2 regions of the Exiguobacterium sp. SH0S7 genome follow, and region 1 is predicted to be linked to the other one. Evidence: riboswitches for the same ligand, from Rfam matches in the RefSeq annotation. Region 1 holds a riboswitch; the other holds the start of a gene.
The links. A riboswitch is a leader RNA that binds a small molecule or an ion and turns the genes downstream of it on or off. The one in region 1 is predicted to bind S-adenosylmethionine.
Positions count from the first base shown of each region.

Region 1 (12,078 bases):
GATCTATGGGATTAATGAGAGTTTTACCGTTCGCGAAGCATCTATTAAGTGAACACGTTACAGACGGTGCCGTCGCCATCGATATGACGGCCGGCAACGGACACGATACATTGTTTCTAGCAGAACGAGTCGGCAGCGGCCACGTCTACGCGTTTGACGTCCAAGAGGCGGCAGTCAAGGCGACGACAGACCGCATCACCGCCGCCGATCTGCTTGATCGTGTCTCGGTCGTCCACGACAGCCACGACACGGTCAAGGCGGTCGTCGCGGATGAAACCCGCCCGATCACGGCGGCCGTCTTCAATCTCGGCTACTTGCCCGGGAGCGACAAGTCGATCACAACGACCGGCAACACGACGATCGACGCCCTCGAGCAATTGCTCGACGTGATGGCCGTCGGCGGTGTCATCGTCGTCGTCATCTACCACGGCCATGAGAGCGGGAAAGTCGAGCGGGACGAAGTGCTCACGTTCGTCGAGTCACTCGACCAAAAACGAGCCGGCGTCCTCCGTTACGGTTTCGTCAACCAAATCAATCATCCGCCATTCATCGTGGCAATCGAAAAACGGGCATAATAACAGGCGACTCACGCGAGTCGCCTGTTATTTATTCCCGAATCAATTCATAAAACGTTAACAGCGTCTCCGCGAACTTCGTGTTCAACCGTTCATAGCCAAAGTGCGGGAACCCTTCGAGCCGACGGATGTAGACTTGATCGCCGCCGATTTTGCGGCAGACGTTCAACGTCAGCTTCACATCGGCGAAACGATCGTCCGGCGCGTAGAAGCAAGCGAGCGGTAAGCGAGGTAAATGTTTCTTCTCCTCTTGATGCTCGACGATCTCTTCTTCGATTTCGCGGTACTGCGCGTACGTGATCTCGCCGAAACGAGATGACTCTTCCCCGCCGCCAGTGAACGTCATCATACTGAGCGGCAAATCGGGGCGGAACCGGTCGACCGCACTGGCGACGACTTGCTTGAGCCCGCCGATTTGGCGGGATGAATGCCAATCAAAGAGCGGGGAGATGTATGTCAAACTCCCGAGCGGTACGTCGTACTCTTGCAGAAGGCGGTTCGTCAAGAGCGCCCCGAGACTGAAGGCGATGACGTGAATCGGTAGTTTGGACTGACTCGCTTCCCGTAGCGTGTTCTTGATCAGTTGTTTATGGTCTTCTGCCGTTAGTCCGACCGTCTGTCCGGTCACGACGAGCACCTCATAGTCGACACTGAGTCGCTGCAAAAATGCTTCGCTGAGCCGGGACGTGAACTGCAGCGGGTAAACGATCACGATGACCCCTTTTCGTGATTCTTCTTCATATGTCATGCTGTCACCTCATTATTAGTATGTCTCATCAATTCTAACAAAAAACATCAGCCGCTGACTGATGTTTGAAAGAAAATCCGTCTGGAGTCTTAGCGTGGGTCGTAACGCAAATGGATGAGCTCCATCGGTTGATCGTACACTTCTTCTTGAATTCGGTTCAGTTCGGTGAACGCTTGGTGGCTTAAGAACGCGATCGCCTGCTCGTTCGAACTCTCGACGTATAGCTCGATCGGCTGCGCCTTCCGCTCTTGGAGATGCGTCAGCAGTTCCGCCCCAAGTCCTTGGCGATGGTGAGCCGGATGAAGATAGAGACGAAGCACTTCCCACGTATCACCGCGGTCGATCGCATGGTAAAACCCGATGACGTCTCCTTCGGCCTCACCGACGATGAACAACTGTTCTTTCGCTTCTTCACTCGAACCGATGGCCCGGACGATCTCTTCTTGTTGATAGGCGCGCTCCATCACCTTAGACCGAACGTCATCTGTCACACTGATGGTCGCAAGTGCGATATCTCGAATCGTGGCGGCATCTTCTGGTACGGCTTCCCGCATCTTCATAACAGCTTCCCCCTTTTGGCCAATCTAGTACTATCATTCCCCATCACGTAAAAAATATCCTGCCCTTCTATTACTTTTTCGTGTCGAAATAAAGCAGAACGTTATTTTCTATTTTAACTAGGGTATATGAGTACCAATGCCAACTTACAAAGGAGTGTTTAGATATGGAACCAACATTACAAAACGATCCACATGCAGCTAACGCTAACAACCCGAATCGCCAATTCGACCAAACCAACTCGGGTGGTCCTAAAATCAATGTCGTGACCGGGATGCTTCTCGGTGCGCTCGTCGGTGGTCTGATCGCCCTACTTAGCTCGTCGAACCGTGAGACGACGAAACAGTCGCTCACGAATGCGAAGTCGTCTGTCGGCGGTCTCGTCGACACGATCAAAGAAGATCCGGCCGGTAAAGCGTCTCAAGTCATCGAGCAAGTGAAGTCGGCGTCAGGTATGATTCAAGAAGTGTCGACCGATGTGCAAAACGTCTATGAAAAAGTTGTCGGTGAAGTCGACACGGTCAAAGAAGACGTGAACAAAGTCGTCGAGACGGCCCAGGAAGCAAAATCAGATTTACAAGATATTGGTGAGAAAGTCGTCGAGGCGAAAGATACGGCACTCGGCAACGAGAACACTACGAACGAAAATAAACCACAAGCATAATAAAAAACGACCTTTCTCGCGAAAGGTCGTTTTTTTATTGCTTATGCGAAACGTTTTGCGCCTTCTTCAAGAACTGCCGCTTTGTCCGTCTGCTCCCATGGGAGTTCAACGTCTGTGCGGCCAAAGTGTCCGTAAGCTGCTGTCTGTCTGTAGATCGGGCGACGAAGGTCGAGCATCTTGATGATGCCGGCCGGACGAAGGTCGAAGTTCTCACGGATGAGTTCAACGAGTTCAGTCTCGCTCAATTTACCAGTGCCGAACGTGTCCACCGCGATTGAAACCGGGTGTGCGACACCGATCGCGTATGCAAGTTGAACTTCCGCTTTGTCAGCAAGTCCAGCTGCCACGAGGTTTTTCGCCACGTAGCGGGCCGCGTATGCTGCCGAACGGTCAACTTTGGTAGGATCTTTACCTGAGAACGCACCACCGCCGTGGCGAGCGTATCCACCGTATGTGTCGACGATGATTTTACGTCCTGTGAGACCTGCATCACCTTGTGGTCCACCGATGACGAAACGGCCAGTCGGGTTGATGAAGTATTTTGTCTCGGCGTCGATGAGTTCAGCCGGGATGACTGCTTCGATCACGTGTTCTTTAAGGTCCGCTTGGATTTGCTCGAGCGTGATGTCTTCTGCATGTTGTGTCGAGATGACGATCGTATCGATACGGACCGGGTTGTTGTCTTGGTCGTATTCGACAGTTACTTGTGTCTTACCGTCTGGACGAAGGTAAGCGAGCGTTCCGTTTTTGCGAACTTCTGCCAAGCGACGTGACAATTTGTGAGCAAGTGAGATCGGGAGCGGCATGAGTTCAGGTGTCTCGTTCGTTGCATAACCGAACATGAGGCCTTGGTCACCGGCACCGATCGCATCGATCTCTTCGTCAGTCATTTGACCTTCACGAGCTTCGAGCGCTTGGTCGACACCGAGGGCGATGTCTGCCGACTGCTCGTCGATTGCTGTGAGTACAGCACAAGTCTCAGCGTCAAAACCATATTTGGCACGCGTGTAGCCGATCTCACGAACAGTTTCACGTACAACTTTCGGGATATCCACGTAAGTCGATGTCGTGATTTCACCAGCTACGAGCACGAGACCTGTCGTGACAGACGTCTCAGCCGCAACGCGGGCGTTTGGATCTTCAGCCAAAATTGCATCCAAAATCGCATCTGAGATTTGGTCACAAATTTTATCCGGATGTCCTTCAGTGACGGACTCCGAAGTGAAAAGTCGACGGTTCAAGTTTGACATTTCGAAAAACCTCCTATTAATAAGGGTGATGTGTGGACGGTACTCGTTCCCCTTACGCGTTGCTTTGGGACGGTAATGAAAAAAACCTTTCGCCACGTTCAATGGGAAAGGTTGAATCGTTCTTCCTTACCCTCTTATCGTTCGAAGCTGTCGCTTCGCTTCAGGATAGCACCTTTTCCGAAAAAGACTACAGGATCGGACGGTTGCTGGGCTTCGTAGGGCCTTGTTCCCTCCACCGCTCAGAATAAGAGTATCCGTTACGAACACCATCATATAAATGCCATACCGTTCTGTCAAGCGTATCTGCTTAATTTGTAAATTTCTTCGTAATCACGGAAATCATTTATGTTTGTGAAATATCAAACATTTTTTTGACGGTTTCCGTTTTTTCACTCCCCGCTTATACAGAATATGTTAGAATGTCCTTGTAAGAAAGCGCTTACTTTAAAGGGTAAAGAAATGCTTGTTTTTGATTAGTGTGTCACATATAATAAAAATGTCATACTAATTAAACGCGGAAGTATGCGGATTTCATCCACATCTATTTAGGGGAAAGGTGGGATTCAGGATGGCGACTACGCTCCTGAAAATCGAAGAATTAATTAAGGGTGCCGATGTATTACGGAACTTAACCGTTCCAGAATTGGTGGAAGAAGCCATTCGTAACGGTGAAGGCGTACTGACGAAAGACGGGGCTTTATCGGTCAGTACAGGGAAATTCACAGGGCGGTCACCGAAAGACAAATTCGTCGTCCAAGATGAAGTCAGCAACTCGTTAGTAGATTGGGGTCCGGTCAATCAGCCGATCGCAGAAGAAAAATTTACCGCTCTTCTCGACAAAGTCCTCACCCATCTCGAGACGAAACAGAAGCTGTATTATCTCGAAGCTTCGGCTGGAGCAGATGAGCACTACACGTTACCGGTACGCGCCATCACCGAGTACGCATGGCACAGCTTGTTCGCGAAGCAGTTGTTCTTGCGTGAGTGGCCGACAGCCGGTGCGTTTGACCCGTTCACGGTCATTTATGCGCCGAGCTACAAAGCCGACCCAACAGTTGACGGGACGAACTCAGAGACGTTTATCCTCGTTTCGTTCGCCAAGCGTACCATTCTGATCGGGGGAACAGAATACGGCGGCGAAATCAAAAAATCAATCTTCTCGGTCATGAACTTCCTATTACCTGAACAGCACGTCTTGTCGATGCATTGCTCGGCTAACGTCTCGGACGCCGGGGAGACGGCGCTCTTTTTCGGACTATCGGGAACGGGCAAGACAACGCTTTCGGCCGATACGGAACGTCATCTCATCGGTGACGATGAACACGGTTGGTCACCAGACGGCATCTTCAACATCGAAGGCGGTTGCTACGCCAAGACAATCAACTTATCGCGTGAGAACGAGCCGCAAATTTATGACGCCATCCGTTTCGGCTCGTTGATTGAAAACGTCGTCTTGAACGAAGACCGCTCAGCAGACTACAAAAACATCTCGCTCACCGAGAACACGCGAGCAGCTTACCCGATTCAATTTATCGATAACGCGATGCTCCCTTCACGGGCCGGCCACCCGAACACGATCGTCTTCTTGACGGCCGATGCTTACGGGGTGCTCCCGCCGATCAGCAAGTTGACGAAAGAGCAAGCGATGTATCACTTCCTATCAGGCTACACGTCAAAACTAGCCGGGACGGAGCGCGGCGTGACCGAGCCACAAGCAACGTTCTCGACTTGCTTCGGCTCACCGTTCTTGCCGCTCGCCCCGGAACGATACGCCGACATGCTCGGCAAGTTGATCGAACAGCATAACGTCGACGTCTATCTCGTCAACACGGGTTGGACCGGCGGAGCTTACGGTGAAGGTTCGCGTATGAAGCTCAGCTACACACGGGCCATGGTGAACGCCGCGATCAACGGTCAATTGCGTGACGTCGACACTGTGAAGCACGACATCTTCAACGTCGACATCCCGGTCCATATCGACGGCGTCCCACAAGACGTGCTCAACCCACGTGACACTTGGAAAGATGCCGCTCATTACGATGTCGAAGCGCGAGCGCTCGCCTTGAAGTTCCAACAAAACTTTAAACGATTCACGAAAGCGAGTGAGAAAGTCATCGCGGCCGGGCCAATCGTCTTTTAACTCAAAATGACTAGTACCCCGCTCGGGTACTAGTCATTTTTTTGTCGCAAGCGCCAACATCCAATCCATCGCTCGGTCCGTCGTCTTCCACTTTTCCCAGAACGGGAGCTGATGGGCGAACGGCAAGATCCAAAGCTCTGCTTGCGAACCGATCTTGTCAGCGAGGGCGGTCGCATGACGAAGCCGGACTTGCTCGTCGTCCGTCCCATGGATGAGTAGCGTCGGCGCCTGCCAGTCTTTGAAGAGCGGAGACCGTTCGACATACGCCTCATGGACCGTCTCCGGGTCCCCCCCGGTCATCCGGCGCAACATCTTCCGCATCGAACGCTGTTCTTCATACGTCCACTCCAAATTCGTCACACCCGCCCACGATGTAACCGACGTGACGGGACGTTTTGATGCGAGCGACAACGCCATCATGCCGCCACGGGAAAAGCCGAGGGCGTGGATCGTCTGGTGCGTCCGGCTAACGCGGTCATACAGAGACACGACGTCCTCTAAATCGGCGCCTCCGAAATCCTCTTTCCCGGTCCCTCCGTGGTTCCCGCGATAGACCGGCGCCACGACATGGAACCCTTTCGCCGCGAACTGCATCAGCCGAGGCAACCGGACGTCACCGATCCTCCCAGTGCCGCCTCGTAAATAAAACAGCACCTGGCCGTTCGGACGTTTTGGCGTGATCGTGTAGGCGACGACTTCTTCCCCGTCACTCGTCTCGTACCAACCTCGATGCACGGGATATCCCGCATAAGGAGGCAGGACGTCGACGCGATCAAACCAACTTTTTGTCATGGAGTACTTTCATCGTCTCGGGCAACACTTTATCTTTCATCATGAAACTGTAGCGGCCGTTACGGAGCAGGTTCGTCGGTAACGTGTCCAACAAGACGGCCCCGTCGGTCTCATCGACGGCCGGATGATCCTCGAACCGCTCGATCTCCGCAAAATAAATATTTTTGATGACGGTGTCGCCACGCCCGAGCACCCGGTACTGCCCTAAATAATGGAGTGTCTTGACGACGCCTCCCGTCTCCTCGTACACTTCCCGAATCGCCGCGTCGTCCTCGTGTTCGCCGGGTTCGACTTTCCCTCCCGGAAATTCGAGTCCGCGCTGCTTGTGCTTCGTGAGCACCCATTTGTCCGCATAGCGGGCGACGACCCAGACGTGCAGCGGCGTATCCGAAAACGGATAGTGCTCGAAGCTCAACTCGACTTTATTGTGATAGTAGTCCGTGAATGTCAACATAGTCCATCCCTTTCTTTCCCGTGTCTACTCTCACTTTACCTTGTCTCACGCTAGTTTCAAACAAAAAAATAGGCCCGCCGAGGCGGACCTACAACAAATCATTGGTTTAAGCGCTTTTCAAGCTCAGCTTTTTGTTCTTCATAACCTGGTTTTCCAAGCAACGCGAACATGTTCGCTTTATATGCTTCAACACCTGGCTGGTTGAACGGGTTGACTCCGAGAATGTAGCCGCTCATCGCGCACGCCTTCTCGAAGAAGTAGAACAAGTATCCGAGATGATATGGCGTCATCTCTGGCAATTCGACGACGAGGTTCGGCACGTTTCCGTCCGTGTGGGCGAGGAGCGTTCCTTCTGCCGCCTTGTCGTTGACGAATTGAATCGTCTCACCGGCAAGGAAGTTCAAGCCGTCGAGGTCTTGTGCGTCTTCCGGGACGTTCAACGCGTGACGGACGTTCGTGACACGGATGACCGTCTCGAACAAGTCGCGGCGACCTTCTTGGATGTATTGTCCCATCGAGTGGAGGTCAGTCGAGAAGTCAACAGCCGCCGGGAAGATCCCTTTGTTGTCTTTGCCTTCCGACTCGCCGTAAAGCTGTTTCCACCACTCTGATACGTAGTGGAGTGCCGGCTCGTAGTTGACGAGAAGTTCGATTGATTTACCTTTCGCATACATGGCGTTACGGACGACCGCGTACTGATACGCCTCGTTCTCTGAAAGTTCAGGTGAACTGTAGGCATTTTCCGCGTCTCGCGCACCTTCCATGAGGGCATCGATATCGATGCCTGCCGCCGCGATTGGAAGCAAACCGACTGGTGTGAGGACAGAGAACCGTCCACCGACATCGTCCGGAATGACGAACGTCTCGTAACCTTCTGCATCAGCGAGCGTCTTCAAAGCGCCACGGGCACGGTCTGTCGTCGCATAAATGCGCTCGCGTGCGCCATCTTGGCCGTACTTCTCTTCCATGAACTGCTTGAGGACACGGAAAGCAATTGCCGGCTCTGTCGTCGTTCCCGATTTTGAGATGACGTTGACTGAGACTTCTTTGCCTTCGAGTACTTGAAGCAACTCCGTCATGTACGTTGACGAGATGTTGTGGCCCGCGAAGAAGACTTGCGGGGCGTTACGCTCCTCTTTTGACAATACGTTGAAGAATGAATGTTGAAGCATCTCGATGGCTGCACGAGCGCCGAGATACGACCCACCGATTCCGACGACGACGAGGACGTCCGAGTTGTCGCGGATTCGTTCAGCGGCCGCTTTGATGCGTGCGAACTCATCCGTATCAAAATTCGTTGGAAGGTCGACCCAGCCTAGAAAATCGCTGCCGGCACCGCTCCGGTCGTGGATGACCGAATGGAGTGCTTTCACCGTTTCTTGCATTTGATCGACTTCGTGTTCCCCGACGAAAGACAGGGCGTTAGAATAATCGAAACGTACTGTTGACATGGCATTTCCTCCTTTAAATCGCTCATCTAAGAGCCATACATGACTCATCATAAACGGAAACGACGGATTCGTTCAATCATTATTGCAAAATAGGCATCAAATCGCCTTATTTGCTCAATTCAAGAATCGCAGCCACGTCTTCGCGTTCGAGTGTACGGAAACGTCCGAACGCTCCACGTTTCATCGCTGAATCAAGGATCGCCTCAAACGTCGATTCGTCGATCTCATAGTCACGGAGTGAACTTGGCGCACCAAGTTGGTCGAAGAAAGCACGAACCGCTGTAATCGTACGCTTTGCCGTCTCAAGGTCTGTCGCACCCGGTTCGACGTCGAACACTTCTGTCCCGAGTCGTGCGAACCGTGCCGCGTTGTCTTCTTCAAGGACGTGCTCCATCCAGCGTGGGAAGAGGATGGCGAGGCCGCCTGCGTGCGGGATGTCATGGACAGCCGAAACGGCGTGCTCGATGTTGTGCGACGCCCAGTCGCCAGAAGCGCCCATCTGCAAGACCCCGTTCAAGGCGATCGTGCCTGCGAACAAGATGATGGCACGCAAGTCGACGTTCTCTAAGTCGTCGACGAGCTTCGGTGCCGACTCGACGACCGCTTTCAAGACGCCTTCAGTCATCCGCTCTTGAACCGGAGCGTGGTTCGGGTGGAAGTACTGCTCGAAACAATGGCTCATCATGTCGACGATGCCATAGATCGTTTGGTCTTTCGGCACCGACACAGTATAGCGCGGGTCGAGGATCGAGAACGTCGGATAGACGAGCGGGTGGCCCCAACCATATTTCTCTTGCGTCTCCCAGTTCGTGATGACCGAACCGGAGTTCATCTCAGAACCTGTCGCCGCGAGCGTGAGAACCGTTCCGAACGGTACCGCTTCAGTCGGGATATGGTCACGGAGGACGATGTCCCATGCGTCGCCGTCATACGGAATCGCTGCCGAGATCAATTTCGTGCAATCGATGACTGAACCGCCGCCGACCGCGAGCAAGGCGTCGATGCCTTCTTCGCGTGCTTTCGTGACCGCACGTCTCACCGTTTCGATCCGCGGGTTCGGTTCGACACCTGAGAAGTCGACGAACTCGATGTCCGCTTTATTTAATTCAGCAACGACTTCCTCATACGTCCCGTTCTTCTTGATGCTCCCGCCTCCATAGACGAGCATCACTTTCTTCGCGTCAAGCGCTTTGAGCTCCCCTGTGAGCTTCTCGATCTGATGCGTCCCGAAGATCAATTTCGTTGGGTTTTTGTATTCAAAGTTGTGCATAAGTCATCCTCCTTCAAAAATATGTAACACCTACACTATATACCCTGTTTTTCTGGATTGAAAAGTGATTAGCCCTGACTGTATATGCGGTCGATGATTTGATGAAGCAGGACCGCCTGTTCGGCCTGCTCGTATGACGGCTCACGCCGACACGCCTCAAGGAAGGAGCGAATCTGTGTCGCGTACGGATCGTCTAACGTCAAATGAGCCGGCGTCTTGTCAAACAGAGCGCCATGTTCTTCTGTATGGATCGTGAGCGGGAACAACGACGCCCCGCCGGCTGTCCCGCGCAATTCCACGTTCATCGTATCCTTCGGCCCGATGTTCGCCATGAAGCTCGCATCTAAAAATAGTGAGGCCCCGTTCTCGAACGTGACCATCGCTCGGGCCGTGTCTTCAACCGAGAAGTTGTCGGCGTCCCAGTCCCCCATCAGACCGACACCCGGACGCGTCCCAAGATACTGTCCGACGTGACCGACCACGTCGACCGGTTTCGGATAATCCATCAAATAGAGGGCGAGGTCGAGCATATGTACGCCGATATCAAGCAGCGCCCCGCCTCCTTGAAGTTCTTTGTCCGTAAACACGCCCCAACCCGGGATGCCACGGCGCCTTAGGGCGAGCGCGGTCGCCGCATAGATGTGACCGAGTTCATTTGAGTCAATCAAGCGTTTCAGCAGTTGCGTGTCCGTCCGATACCGGAAATGGAAGCCGTAGTGGAGCGTCCGGTTGGCCCGCTTGGCCGCTTGTAGCATCTCGTCCGCCTCACGCTCCGAGATAGCCGGCGGTTTCTCGCAAAGGACGTGACAACCGGCATCGAGCGCTTCGATGACATGGTCTTTATGCAGGGCGTTCGGTGTGCAGACGCTGACCGCATCAAGCTGCTCATTTGCGAGCATGTCCGCTACCGTGTCATAAACCCGTTCGATCCCGAACTGACGGGCAACCGCCTCCCCGCGCTCCCGTGTCCGGTTCATGACCGCGACGACGTCCGCCCCGGCCGCGATGTAATGCGGGATGTGTGCGTTTGTGGCGATACCGCCCGTCCCGATGATTCCAATTCTCATGTTAATCTACTCCTTTCTCTATCTCTTTCGGGAACGTCTCTTCAATTTCCTGTACAAAAAAAAGGCGACCTATTTGGAATAGGCCGCCTTTCATCACTTACTTCTTGAAGTTCGTGTTTTTGATCCAGTCTTCGAGCTTGTCCTTGAGGACTGTGAAGCCTGGCGCTTCTTCTTGCTTGAAGTTTGAAGCTTCGTTGCGGCGTGGTGCGCCACGACGAGCTGGCTTAGCCGACTTCTCGCGTTTTGGTGCTTCTTGTGTCGCTTTCATTGAAAGCTTGATTTTCTTAGATGCTTCATCAACATCAAGAATTTTCACTTCAACTTCTTGGCCGACTTGAACGTACTCGTTCACGTCTTTCACGTAGTCGTGTGAGATTTCAGAGATGTGGACAAGACCTTGTGTCTCGTCGTCGAGTGCGATGAACGCACCGAAAGGTTGAATTCCTGTTACTTTACCTTTTAAAACTTGATCTTTTTCGTATTTTGCCATTACAAACACTCCTATGCTAAATTCATCAACTTACTATAACATACTTTTTTCGATAAAGTGTAGAAAATAGTAAAAAAGATTATTTAGGATTATTTTGACGTTTCAAAGTCGCACCTCAGGGTAAATACAAATCAAGCAAGACTTCAAGTATTCCCCCCTGATTCCGCTAGGCTAACGCCTAGCCCTTTTTTTGTTTTAAGATGTCGCAAACGTCCATTGCTAGCCGATTTCATAGACGTCCCTACTAGCCATCTCGTCCAAACTCATCGCGAATCGACCGACCGATATCCCCAAGTTCATCGCGGTCGGATCGTACGAATGTTCAAGGTTCGGGTGCCTCACTCACTTACCTTCTATTCCGCCCTCAATCTCGACCCCATAATCTATATTCACACGCCACTTTCGTATATCTTCCCATTTTATGTTACATCGTTCAACCCATTTTAGAATAATCGGTCGATATTCGGTCGTGGGCGAGGCGCAATCACCATTCACCTTATCGCTAAAACGTCAACAGACCCTCATCGCTGAGAGTCTGTTGACGTTGCCAGTTCAAACTGTTTCATAAACCGATCGATACGGCGGATCGCTTCTTGAAGCTGCTCGATCGACGTCGCAT
Region 1 is NZ_SJVA01000001.1:477,690-489,767, forward strand. Features, by position in the region: gene mnmL (tRNA modification radical SAM protein MnmL/YtqA) at 1-52, shown strand, start outside; gene mnmM (tRNA 5-(aminomethyl)-2-thiouridylate-methyltransferase MnmM) at 6-575, shown strand; gene EVJ22_RS02490 (alpha/beta fold hydrolase) at 607-1,323, opposite strand; gene EVJ22_RS02495 (GNAT family N-acetyltransferase) at 1,413-1,883, opposite strand; gene EVJ22_RS02500 (YtxH domain-containing protein) at 2,048-2,545, shown strand; gene metK (methionine adenosyltransferase) at 2,587-3,795, opposite strand; SAM riboswitch class I at 3,927-4,046, opposite strand; gene pckA (phosphoenolpyruvate carboxykinase (ATP)) at 4,364-5,935, shown strand; gene EVJ22_RS02515 (alpha/beta hydrolase family protein) at 5,969-6,727, opposite strand; gene ytkD (RNA deprotection pyrophosphohydrolase) at 6,708-7,181, opposite strand; gene EVJ22_RS02525 (glucose-6-phosphate isomerase) at 7,280-8,632, opposite strand; gene EVJ22_RS02530 (iron-containing alcohol dehydrogenase) at 8,739-9,902, opposite strand; gene EVJ22_RS02535 (Gfo/Idh/MocA family protein) at 9,971-10,969, opposite strand; gene yugI (S1 domain-containing post-transcriptional regulator GSP13) at 11,067-11,459, opposite strand; gene EVJ22_RS15650 (hypothetical protein) at 11,679-11,801, opposite strand; gene EVJ22_RS02545 (aminotransferase) at 11,981-12,078, opposite strand, start outside.

Region 2 (12,078 bases), 370 kb from region 1:
GCCTGCTCAGACTCGTCTTTTAAGTGGAGCGTCCCGGCGAAGACACGACCGTACGGGTCGGCTTTCCCATCGTTGAAGCGAAGGACACCCTCCGGGTCATCAAGTTCGACGAGTTTATCGAGTTGTTTCGACGTTTCATCCCACTCATAGATACCATCCTTCAATCCGACGATCACGCCGTCGGTCACTTTAGGGACGACAAACCCGACCTGCTGTCCCATATCAAACGAAGATAATTCATCTTCTTTCTCATCGTACCACCAGAGCGCGTGCCCTTCGATATCGACCCAGTAGAACCGCTTCAGTTCAGCGTCCCAGCAAGGCCCTTCCCCGAGCGTGTTTCTGACTCGAATCCATAACGTAGCGTTTACTGTCTCCATTGAATTGCCTCCACTCTCTGCTTTGATATCAAAAGACTATTCCCTGAGGGGGTAAGGACTATTCATCATTCACAAAAATGTTTAAAGATATTTCTCGTCTGACGCATTATACGCCCGGGCACGATAAAAACGCTCCGAATCGAAACCGATCCGGAGCGCTCGTTTATTTGGCGCCTTCGACGTTCATTTGTTTACTGCGTAATTGGCCGCACGCCGCATCGATATCGGTCCCGTGCTCGAGACGCACGCCCGTATTGATGCCCCGTTTTTTCAAGACGTCGTAAAACGCCATGATGTCCTCGGTCGTACTCCGTTCGTACTGGATGTGCTCGTTGACCGGGTTGTATGGGATCAAATTGACGTAAGACTTGTCTTTGATGTCATCGATCAACGCCGCGAGTTCTTCGGCATGTTCTGGCAAGTCGTTCACTTTCGAGAGCAAGATGTACTCGAACGTGATCCGTTTATTCGTCTTCTCAACGTAGTAGCGGATTGCCGGCATCAGTTTATCGAGCGGGAACGCCCGGTTGATCTTCATGATTCTCGTCCGCAGCGCATCGTTCGGCGCGTGCAGAGAGAGGGCCAAGTTGATGCGCAGGTCAAGGTCAGCGAACTTGTAGATCTTGTCGGCGAGCCCACTCGTCGAGACGTTGATTTTACGAGGAGCGATCGCGAGACCGCGCTCGTCTTTGACGACACGGAGGAAGTCGACCAAGTTATCAAAGTTATCGAACGGCTCCCCGATTCCCATGACGACGATGTGGCTGACGCGGTCATCTTCACCGACCTCGTCTAAATAGTGTTGAACGGTCATGATCTGTTCGACGACCTCGCCCGCCGTCAAGTCGCGTGTTTTTTTCAAGAGGCCGCTCGCACAGAAACTACAGCCGATGTTGCACCCGACTTGTGTCGTCACACAGACGGAACGTCCATACTTATGGCGCATGAGCACCGTTTCGATATAATGCCCGTCGTGCAGTTTAAGTAAGAATTTGACCGTGCCGTCACCCGCTTCTTGTTTGACGAACAGTTCTTGTGTCGTCAGCGCATAGTTCGCCTCAAGCTGTTCGCGAACTTCGGGACGAACCGCGATCTCGTCGAGCCGTCTGACACGGTCGATGTAAAGCGAGTCCCATATTTGTCTGGCGTGGTAGGCACTGTATCCCCAAGATACGCAAGCGTCCGACAGCTGATCAAATGTCAGCCCATATATAGATGATTTCATTGTAATCTGTCCTTTCTTCAATCCGCATACGTACCATTGTAGCGGACGTGAGCGACAGGTGCAACGTTCTTACATAGGCGGGATCGGACGCGTCACGTGGCGTTCGAACGCGTAGGCGGGATCGGACGCGTCACGTGGCGTTCGAACGCGTAGGCGATACGGATGAGGTCTCGTTCCGCATAGCTCGTACCCGTGAATGACAGCCCGAAAGGTGCCCCGCTCTGTTTGAGCTTGTATGGGATCGTGACCGTCGGGTGCCCTGCCTTCGCCGCCATATCGTAATTCAAGTCGTGTGGCAACGCCAGGGCGTGAAGCGTTTGTTCCATCAATAAACGATCGAGGCCGTCCGTTTTCGCGTGCCGGACGTCGGCTAAGCGTCGCTCGAGGTAGCTCGACTCGGTCAAACGCCCTGATAACTGATTCGCTTTCTCGAACGTAACTTGTCCGTGCGGGATCGTTTCCGGGTGAAGCTTGTTCCAGTCCATCAAGTCCTTGAGCGTTTCATACGGGAGCGCTGTCGTCGCCAAATACGCCTCGATCCCGAGCTTGAACTCATGGTAGAGGACGTCGCCTTGGTCAAGTCCGTCGTTTGACGGCAGGTCGACTTCGACGAGCTCGACCCCGCTCGCTTTGAGTAACGCCAGCGCCTCTTGATAGAGCGTCTGTTCTTCATCCGACAGTTCCGCCTTCACGAAACCGACGCGCATGCCGACGGCTTGACGTTCGTCGAGACACGTCCGGTACGGTGGACCGGCCGGTAGATGTGTCGTCGCCGGGTCCGAGTCGTCTTCCCCGCACATCGCTTCTAGTGCGAGCACCGCGTCGCGGAGCGTCCGCGCCATCGGACCGGCCGTATCTTGCGACCGCGAAATCGGGATGATCCCACTCCGGCTGATGAGCCCGACCGTCGGTTTGATGCCGACGATGCCGTTATGGACGCTCGGGTGGATGATCGACCCGCTCGTCTCGCTGCCGACAGCGAGCATCGTCAAGTTCGCAGCGACCGCTGACGCCGAACCCGAGCTCGAACCGCCGACGTCGAGATTGTCACCATACGGATTGAGCGTCTGGCCACCGACCCCGCTCCATCCGTTCGGCATGTCCTCCGTCAAAAAATTGGCCCATTCCGATAAGTTGGCTTTGCCGAGAATGACCGCCCCGTGCTCACGGAGGCGACGGACGAGTTCAGCGTCACGACCGGCAAAGTGATGCTCGAGCGCCACGGCGCCGGCAGTAGTCCTCATGAGTCCCGCCGTCTCGATGTTGTCCTTGAGTAAAACGGGAATACCGAGGAGTGGCAGCCGGTCTCCGCGTCGGTAGGCACGGTCAGCCGCCTCAGCCTCGAACAACGCGTCCGGGTTCACTTGGATGACCGCTTTCAGTTTATCGTTCAAGCTAGCGATCCGTGTCAAATAGTAGGCCGTCACGTCCCGGGCCGTGAACGTCCCTTCTTTATATCCGCGCTGTGCGGTCTCGATGTCTAGTTCAAATAAGTCTTGCATCCAATTCCCTCCTTATAGGCAATGTTATTCGGTATTCGCTTAATGCATCGAATCCCCTTCTTTTTATCGCCATTGGATGTGCAACTTGATACACTAGAAGAAACGTTATTGGAGGTAGCCATGTCCCGCTCTTACATCCTTGTTTTACTGTCCGTGTTCGCCCTGTTCTTTCTACAATTGTTTGGGGATGATTTGCCGTGGGCATTCCCTGCGTCCATCGCCCTCATTATCTTGATTGTTGGTGCCACGCTATTTCAACTTCGGCGCACACCAAATCGTTGACGTTTAAACGAGACAGATGATATGATGCTGTCACCAACTACATATCGATATCTTGAGTGAACGAGAGACCTGGCTCTACGACTTCACAGCAACCTGCTTCGGCAAGGTGCTACTTCCAGCAAGGCATCGCCTTGGACGATATGACAAAACGCTCATGTCGATGACATGGGCGCTTTTTTTGGAATGAACACAAGGGGGATTTTATTTTGGAAAAAGCTACATTCGCCGGCGGTTGTTTTTGGTGCATGGTGACACCGTTCGAGGAACAACCTGGAATCGAAGGCATCGTATCCGGTTATACCGGGGGACATGTCGACAACCCGACGTATGAACAAGTGAAAACCGGCACGAGCGGTCATTACGAGGTCGTCGAGATCACGTTCGATCCGGCTCAGTTCACATATGAGCGCTTGCTCGAACTGTATTGGATTCAGACGGACCCGACCGACGACGGCGGCCAGTTCCAAGACCGCGGGCAACAATATGCGCCAGCCATCTTCTATCATACGGAAGAACAACGCGTGAAAGCAGAACAGAGCCGCGACGCGCTCGCCGCGAGCGGAAAGTTCAAACAACCGATCGTGACGAAAATCTTACCGGCTGACGTCTTTTACCCGGCCGAAGACTATCATCAAGATTATCATAAAAAAAATCCGGCCCACTATAAAGCGGACCGGAAACAATCTGGCCGTGACGAGTTCATCGACCAGACGTGGACAAGCTGACAACGACGGGCCTCATGCCCGTCGTTTTTTTTAGCTCTTGGCAAGCCCTAACATGAATCCAGCGACCACGATCAGACCGATCCCCATGAAGACGAAGACGCGTTCTTTCGACGTCTTTTCTTCTTTTAACAAGTAAATGCCACCGAGTGTCGCGACGACGACGTTCAATTGGGACAGTGCGAACGACGTCGCGATGCCGACTTCTCCGCTTGAGACGAACAATCCGAAGTTCCCGATCCCCCAGGCAAGCCCGGCGAAGATGTTCTTGAACGTTTTCGGATCAAACTTTTTCACATCTTTTTCACGAAGACTGAACAAGAGCGCGGCGATGAACATCCCGAGTGACTGCGGTAGGATGGCGGTGATGCCATCCACTTCAAAGTAGTTGGTCAGGACAGCATACGTTACGTAACCGATGCTCGAAACGAGGAGCACGAGTAGCCCTTTTTTCAAAGCACTACTGCTGTCGGATTCTTTATGTTGTTGATATGACGTCATGACGGCCCCGATGATGATCAAGACGAGGGCCGAGAAGCCGAGCCATAGCTCGGTCGATGTCTTCCAGTCCCCAAGGACGATGACCCCGAACAGTGATGTCCCGACAAGCTGCATCCCTGTACTGATCGGCATCGCTTTCGAGACGCTTAAAATTTGGAACGACTGGAACTGAAGGTATTGTCCAAGCGCCCAGAACACACCTGATATGAAACCAGTCACGATCGCGAGCGTCGTGAACTCTGGCTTGAAGACGAGCGCGATGACAACCGCCATCACCATCGCGCCAATCGTCGTGCCGATTAATTGTTGAATCGGCTTGCCGCCGACAATAGATACGATAAGCGGGATACTCCCCCACATGAGTGCGGGCAGTAGCGCCAACAAAATCATCTCCATACGTTGCACCTGCTTTCTTAATATAACATCCTATCTATTTTTCCCAGCTCTAACGTCCATTAAACTTCAAAAAAATGATTTTCAAAGTTCTTTCGTTTTTCTTATTGCCAAATCATTTATTAGAATGATATAATAATTTCCAACGGGGCATTAGCTCAGCTGGGAGAGCGCCACGCTGGCAGCGTGGAGGTCAGCGGTTCGAGCCCGCTATGCTCCATTCCTTAAGTCGGTCCACTGATGTGGGCCGGCTTTTTTGTGTCCCCGCCTCGGTTTAAGTCGACACGAACCGGGTAATGATTGTAAGACATCATTTATCTTAAGGGGGACTTCCAATGAACCGAACCTCTGTCGAAGAGACGATTTTGGCCGTGATCGATTGTATCCGGGCGAGCAACCATTGCTTCTCGAAATGTTTACAAGAAGAAGACCTGCTGATGGTCTCGGAATGTATCCGGTTGACGAAAGAATGTGCCGAAGTCGCCACACTCACCTTGAACGCGCTCGAAACCGACTCGGCGTTCACAAGACCGATCGCGGCGCTCTGCGCGCAAGTGTGTGATACGTGTGCCGTCGAATGCGGGCGTCACTTGTACGACCATTGCCAACGTTGCTCTGAGGCTTGCTTGCGCTGCGCCGAGGCGTGTCGGCATCTCTCGGCCGCATGATCGCTTTACCGTCTAACCTTGTGTTAGACTTTTTTTGTACAGATTTTTAACGAAGAGAGGAACTTTTATGCCACATTCTATTCTAGCAATCGACGTCGAGACGGCCAATCGCGACAGTCGGAGCATCTGCTCTGTCGGTTGGAGTCTACTGACAGACGGTGAAGTCGTCGAGACGAACCAATTGCTCGTCAATCCTGAGGAAGACTTTGACCAAGGCAATATTCGCGTCCACGGAATTCGCCCAAGCGACGTCTGGGATGCCCCGACATTGCCCGAAGTGCTCGAACAGCTCTATCCGACATTGAACGCCGTCGACGTCGTCATAGCCCATAACGCCGCGTTTGACATGGGTGCGCTCCGTAAGGCGATCGCCAAGTACGACTTGTTCACTTTCCCGACGATTGAATACGGCTGCACCGTCAAGTTGTCCCGCAAGCTCTACCCGGGGCTACCGAACCATAAGTTGAATACGATGGCCGAGCATTTGAACGTCCCGTTCATCCACCACGATGCCGCCGAGGACGCCCGCGTCTGCGCCCTGCTCATACGCGACATGATGATCAAGACCGGGATCGCCGACGTGCGCGAGTTGCACCGCTACACGTCAGTCAAACTCGGAACGCTCGCTTATTGACGAAAGGCCCGACAGCTGTCGGGCCTTTTAGCGTTTGAAGATCCATCTTTTTTGGACGTAGTAACTCAATACGAACAATACACTGTCGACGGCGACCTTGAGGATGACCTCACCGTCCCGGAACAGCAGGAACAACACGTAGACGAGACTCGCCGACAGCGCCATCTGTACAGCGACCAGCCCAAAGTATTTCAACATCGAGCGCTTCGCTGTCGATTTGAAGACGACTTTCCGATTGACGTAATAGTTGAATAATGAGGACACGACACGCGCCAAAATCGTCGCCACGATGACATGGACTGTTTCGAACCATGGATTCAATAAGAAGATCAACAATGCGTAGACGCCGATGTCCATTAAGAATGAAGCGACTGATGATAAGGAATAGGCCAAAAACATGCGATAAATGAGAATCGAATCGATGACTGGACGAAAATGTGAGGACGCGTTCTCGTCAACGTATACCGTTTCGATCGGTGTTTGATGGATCGGTACTTGCAATCGTTTCGTGAACGTCAACATGTTCATCTCGAACTCATAGCGGTTGCCCGGAATATCGATCAGTTGCTTGACATAGCGGAGCGGAATCGCCCGCAGTCCGGTCTGTGTGTCGTTCAGACGGAGACCGCTGCCGAGCAACATGACAAATCTCGTCATTTGATTGCCGAACCGGCTCCGGAACGGAATCGCAGGCGACGAGAAATCACGACAGCCCATGATCAGATGATGCGGCCACTTCACCCCTTCATCGTACAGGTTACGGACGTCCGCCGGCAGATGTTGTCCGTCCGCATCGACGGTGATCACGCCGGTCGTCTCAGGGTACGCATCGACGATGTGGCGGAGCCCGGTCTTTAGCGCTGCGCCTTTGCCGGCATTTTGTTCATGCTCGAGCACAGTCGAAACTTCCGGCTTTACGTCATCGAACACGGCACGGCACGTATCGGCACTGCCGTCGTTCACGACGATGACATGGACGAACCCTTTGTCCTTCAACTCCCGGACCAGCGTGACGAGCGCCTGATCAGGGTTATAGGCCGGTATTAATACGACATAGTCGTCTAAACGTTCCACGGCATGCACTTGCATCGTCACCCCTCCTTCCCTCCTCTTATACCCCAGTCAGACGAAAGTGATACCGGGACAAGAAAAAAACGTGATGGCGTTATGCCATCACGTCAAATTGACGAGTTGATGATTCATCCGGTAAAGATGAGATATGAAGAAACGGCGTAGACGAACACGACGAGAATCGAAGGAATGGCGTATCTGACTTTCGATGTCACTTCTTTGCGAAGCACGCTGTACATGACCAAGATCGATAGGATCGTGATCCCGATCGCCGTGACCAAGTGCGATGCCGACACATCCGCTAAAATCGACCCGTTCTGATAAAATACGTCCGACATCGCGATGATGAGCATGTTGAAGATGTTGCTCCCTAAGATCGAGCCGAACGCCAAGTTGACGTTACCGAGTTTCAAAGCGACGAATACCGCGACCGCTTCAGGCAGCGACGTCGACGCCGCAATCAAGAAACTACCGACGAAGCTTGAGCCGAGTCCCGTGACGACAGCAATCTGGTCACCCGTGATCGACAGCGCCGTCCCGGCAGCCATGATGACGAGTGCCGCGATAACGAACCCGACGCCGGCTTGTTTCACTGAAATCGTATCCGTGACACTCGCACCGACTTCTTGCTCGACTTCTCGTTCGGCCGTCGGCTCTTGGGGGCGCTTCCCGATATAATAAATCCCAATCGCATACAAGACGGCAATTAATATCGCGTCAATGCCAATTCCTAGTACTGTATAATCAATCCGGACGATGAGCGCGACCATCGTGACGAGCGTCAACATCAATCCGAGACTGGCTGTATATAGATGGTCTCGACTCGCGTCATTGAACAATCGCTTTTGACGATAAAATAGATCGAACATTGCCAAAATGAAGATGTTGAACAAGTTCGAACCGAGCATGTTCCCGATCGCAATATCCGGGTTGTTGATCAAGACGGCGGATACGCTCGTCGTCACTTCCGGAAGTGACGTCGCACCCGCAAGCAAGACCGTCCCGACGAGCATCCCGCTCATCGTTGACTTCTCACTGATGACATCAGCGTACGTCGATAATTTTATGGCAGCATACACTGTAATCGCAGCGGCCAAAATAAAATAAATAAATACCATGTAGATTTTTCTCCCCTTTTCATGAATTCAAAAAGACCTTTTTATGGACGCCAAAAAAGCATCCATAAAAAGGTCTTGCGGACTTGGTAAGAAGCTCGATGGACCGAGTGCATACGCACCGTAATGACGACCCATCGACCACGTTCGTGGTCGCTACTCCCCTTCTCATGTTCACGACGAATATAACACGTTCAAGGTCACTTGACAATCATTTCACTTCAACAACGTGATGACGTCCTCAGACCGGAGCGCGGCCCGGTAAGATAATTCGTTGATTGCTTGCAAGATGGGAATTGACAAGTCTTGTCTAAGACCGCTGTCTTGCAGTTGGTCTTTCAACGTTTCGAGTTCAAGCCTTTCCGCTTCAGAGCCATGACGATAGCCTTCCCGCATCGACTCGTTCAACTCGTAAGCAGTTTGACAAAGCGTCGACGACTCTTGGAGCCAATCGTCTTCGTGGAACCCATGGCCGATCACATCGAACAGTTTGTTCAGCTTCTCGTCACGGTCTTCTTCGACACCGTAGAACAGCAGATTCAATTCAATCTCAAACTCTTCGATCAAACTTGTCGTCTGACTAAAAGGTTGGAGCGCGTGGAGCAGCTCATGATAGTACCAAGACTGATCACGAAGCGGTCGCTTGAACCGTCCCCACACCTGCTTGCCTTCACGCTCAATGTCGAGTCGGATCGAGCGCAGATTATGTAACTTGTCTGCCGCTAGAAGCGCAACTTCGTCATACTGGAGCGTATGCACTTTCTGAATCGTCATCCGCTTACGTTCTTCCCACGAGTGATGCTTCCCCGGTTCCGAGACGGCTTGGACTAACCGGGCGACTTCTCGTCCGAACTGTTGTTCAATCTCCTCGGCCGTCGTCAGCGTGTCTTCTAGTAAGTCATGGAGCAGTCCCGCCGCTACGACCGGAATCGGCTGCCGGTCTTCGACGAGCAACATCGAGACGGCGACCGGGTGGGTTACATACGGAATGTTTGTCCCTTTGCGAAACTGCCCGTCATGACGGACGGCCGCAAAGCGCAAAGCCTCTTCGATCAGCTGGTGCACGACGTTTCCCCCTTCAAATTTGTTTACTCACTCCTTCCTGTTATACCCATGACTAGGACTTATCACTCACTTCCGCATTTAAAATATAGGGTAATCGTCCTATCAGCCAACTTCATCAAGACTCGTAAATCATTTTCTTTGTCATTCCACCATCGACGACGAGGTTATGTCCGTTCACGAAATCGTTCATCGGATCGATCAAGTACGTAACGGCACGGACAATATCTGTCGTCGTACCGACCCGGCCCGACGGATGTTGACGGTGATCGACGTCTCGCAACGGTTCGTCGGACGTATGGATCCAACCTGGGCTGATCGCATTCACCGTGACCGGTCGAGCCGCGAGCGAGACGGCTATCGAATTCGTCAACGCGACAATCCCGCCTTTTGACGCTCCGTACGCTTCCCAGTCCGGCTCGTTTTGGTGCGCACGCGTCGAAGCGAGATTGATGATGCGTCCATACTCCGCCCCTTCGTTTAGCGTCAAAAATGCTTTTGAACAAGCAAACGTCCCGACAAGGTTGACATCGATGACGTGTTTAAACGTCTCGACGTCCAACTCTTCGATCGGGGTCTCAAGTGACGACACGCCCCCATTATTGATGAGGATATGTGCGACACCGAAGTCTTGTCCAATCTTCTTGAAAGTGTTCGACACGTCCTCATGGTTGCCTAAATCCATCTGCATGAACGTCACATCACGAAGCAACGGATCCTCTCCGATGTCGAGTCCGATGACGTGATAAGACTCCGCAAAATGATGCGCGAGCGCGTAACCGATCCCTTGACTGACTCCTGTAATGATCATTGTCTGTTTCATCGTCTATCCCTCCTCGAAATCATTTACCCGGAATGTGCTTACTTAAGTCCTGGCGCACGCCAAAGCGTTTGATCGGACGTCGTCACGACCGTCGCTCCAGCCGCGAGTGCTTGCTCAACTTCGTCAAGCGACGAAATCAAGCCGCCCGCGAACACAGGGATCCCCGTCCGTTCTTTGACGAGCCGAATGTATTTAGGGACGAGTCCCGGCAAGACCTCGATGTAATCAGGTTGCGTCCGATTGATTAACCGGTAGCTTTTTTCAAGCGAGCTTGAATCGATCAAAAATAGGCGTTGCACGGTCTTGACTTGTTTTTGTTTCGCCTTTAGGATCACATTCCCTTTCGTCGAGATGATGCCATACGGTTTATACGACTGACAAATATATTCGGTCGCGAACTCGTCGGCCTTCAATCCTTGGATCAAATCGAGATGGACGAAGACCTTTTTGCCGTGCGTCTCAAGCAACTGAAAGACCGCATCGAGACGCGATATGTGGATTTCGAGCAAGACACCGATGACGAATTCACTTTTTAGAAAAATTTCCACGTCCCGCATATCCCGAAGCGCGGGCAAAATCGATTGGTTCTCAAACATGTGCCCCCACACCCTTTCCATTTTCTTTCATTATTCGGACAAAAGCGCCGGGAAATCAAGGTTTATGAATTCAATATAGCGGGAAAATGTTTACAACTTGTGTGGAGGGGGATTCATCTTATGGTAAACGAAGTCGAGGTACGGATTGAAACACCGACACCGGAGCAACATCAACAGCTCAGGGTCAAGGCCGGAATGCCAAAGCGTTCAGACAAAGGGACAATCAAAGGACTCGCCAACACGCTATTCGGCGTGTGCCTATATAGAAACGATGAGATGGTCGGCATGGGCCGAGTCGTCGGGGATGGGGGGATGGTATTCCATCTGGCCGATATCGTCGTCGACCCGGATTGCCAAGGCCTTGGGCTCGGGAAGCTGATCATGGAACATTTGATGGACTGGATCTTGAAAGAAGCAGACGAGACGGCCATCATCAGCTTGATTGCCGACATCCCGGCTGACGGGCTATACAAGCATTTCGGTTTTGACTATTCGCGGCCAGAATCGGTCGGCATGGAGTACCAGTGGAATCAAGACTAGTCGCTGTGGACGGCGACTCGTCATAAAGGGGTGACGTATGGAACTATTGAATATTATCGTTTTACTCGGTTTAGGACTGACCGTCATCTCTGTTCTTAGCCTCATCATCGAGCGACTCTTCTTCCCGAGTATATTGGCGTTTATTGCGATCGGGGTCGCCGTCGGCTTCTTCTGGGATGGGAACGAAGTGTTCAAGGTCGCCGGTGAGATTGGGATTATCTTATTGTTTTTCTTGCTCGGACTGAAGTTCCCGTTAACAGAGCTCGTCAAGCGGATGAAACAAGTCTGGAAAGCAGGCGTTCTAGACATCGTGCTCGCGTTCGGCGTCACCATCGGCATCGCTTTGCTGTTCGGGCTCGATTTTCCACAGGCTTTCTTGATCGGTGCCGTCCTTTACGCGACGAGCTCGTCGATTTCTGCCAAACTGCTCGAGCGAAATTCGGACAAGCACGAGGACATTAAAGAATTCGTGCTCGCCTTGCTCATCTTTGAAGACATCTTCGCGCCGCTCATCTTGACCGTCGCTCCGTTCATCATTCAAGACGAACCGATTGCTTTCTCTGA
Region 2 is NZ_SJVA01000001.1:104,942-117,019, forward strand. Features, by position in the region: gene EVJ22_RS00565 (SMP-30/gluconolactonase/LRE family protein) at 1-380, opposite strand, end outside; gene rlmN (dual-specificity RNA methyltransferase RlmN) at 544-1,605, opposite strand; gene EVJ22_RS00575 (amidase family protein) at 1,698-3,107, opposite strand; gene EVJ22_RS15525 (hypothetical protein) at 3,228-3,389, shown strand; SAM riboswitch class I at 3,434-3,533, shown strand; gene msrA (peptide-methionine (S)-S-oxide reductase MsrA) at 3,596-4,114, shown strand; gene EVJ22_RS00585 (GRP family sugar transporter) at 4,145-5,008, opposite strand; tRNA gene EVJ22_RS00590 (tRNA-Ala) at 5,153-5,225, shown strand; gene EVJ22_RS00595 (four-helix bundle copper-binding protein) at 5,341-5,673, shown strand; gene EVJ22_RS00600 (3'-5' exonuclease) at 5,741-6,307, shown strand; gene EVJ22_RS00605 (bifunctional glycosyltransferase family 2/GtrA family protein) at 6,335-7,396, opposite strand; gene EVJ22_RS00610 (sodium:calcium antiporter) at 7,507-8,496, opposite strand; gene EVJ22_RS00615 (HD domain-containing protein) at 8,710-9,558, opposite strand; gene EVJ22_RS00620 (SDR family NAD(P)-dependent oxidoreductase) at 9,674-10,378, opposite strand; gene EVJ22_RS00625 (glycerol-3-phosphate responsive antiterminator) at 10,417-10,974, opposite strand; gene EVJ22_RS00630 (GNAT family N-acetyltransferase) at 11,095-11,514, shown strand; gene EVJ22_RS00635 (cation:proton antiporter) at 11,552-12,078, shown strand, end outside.
Region 2: it holds a riboswitch for S-adenosylmethionine, as region 1 does, so the genes downstream of both, msrA (peptide-methionine (S)-S-oxide reductase MsrA) here and metK (methionine adenosyltransferase) in region 1, are expected to answer to the same signal.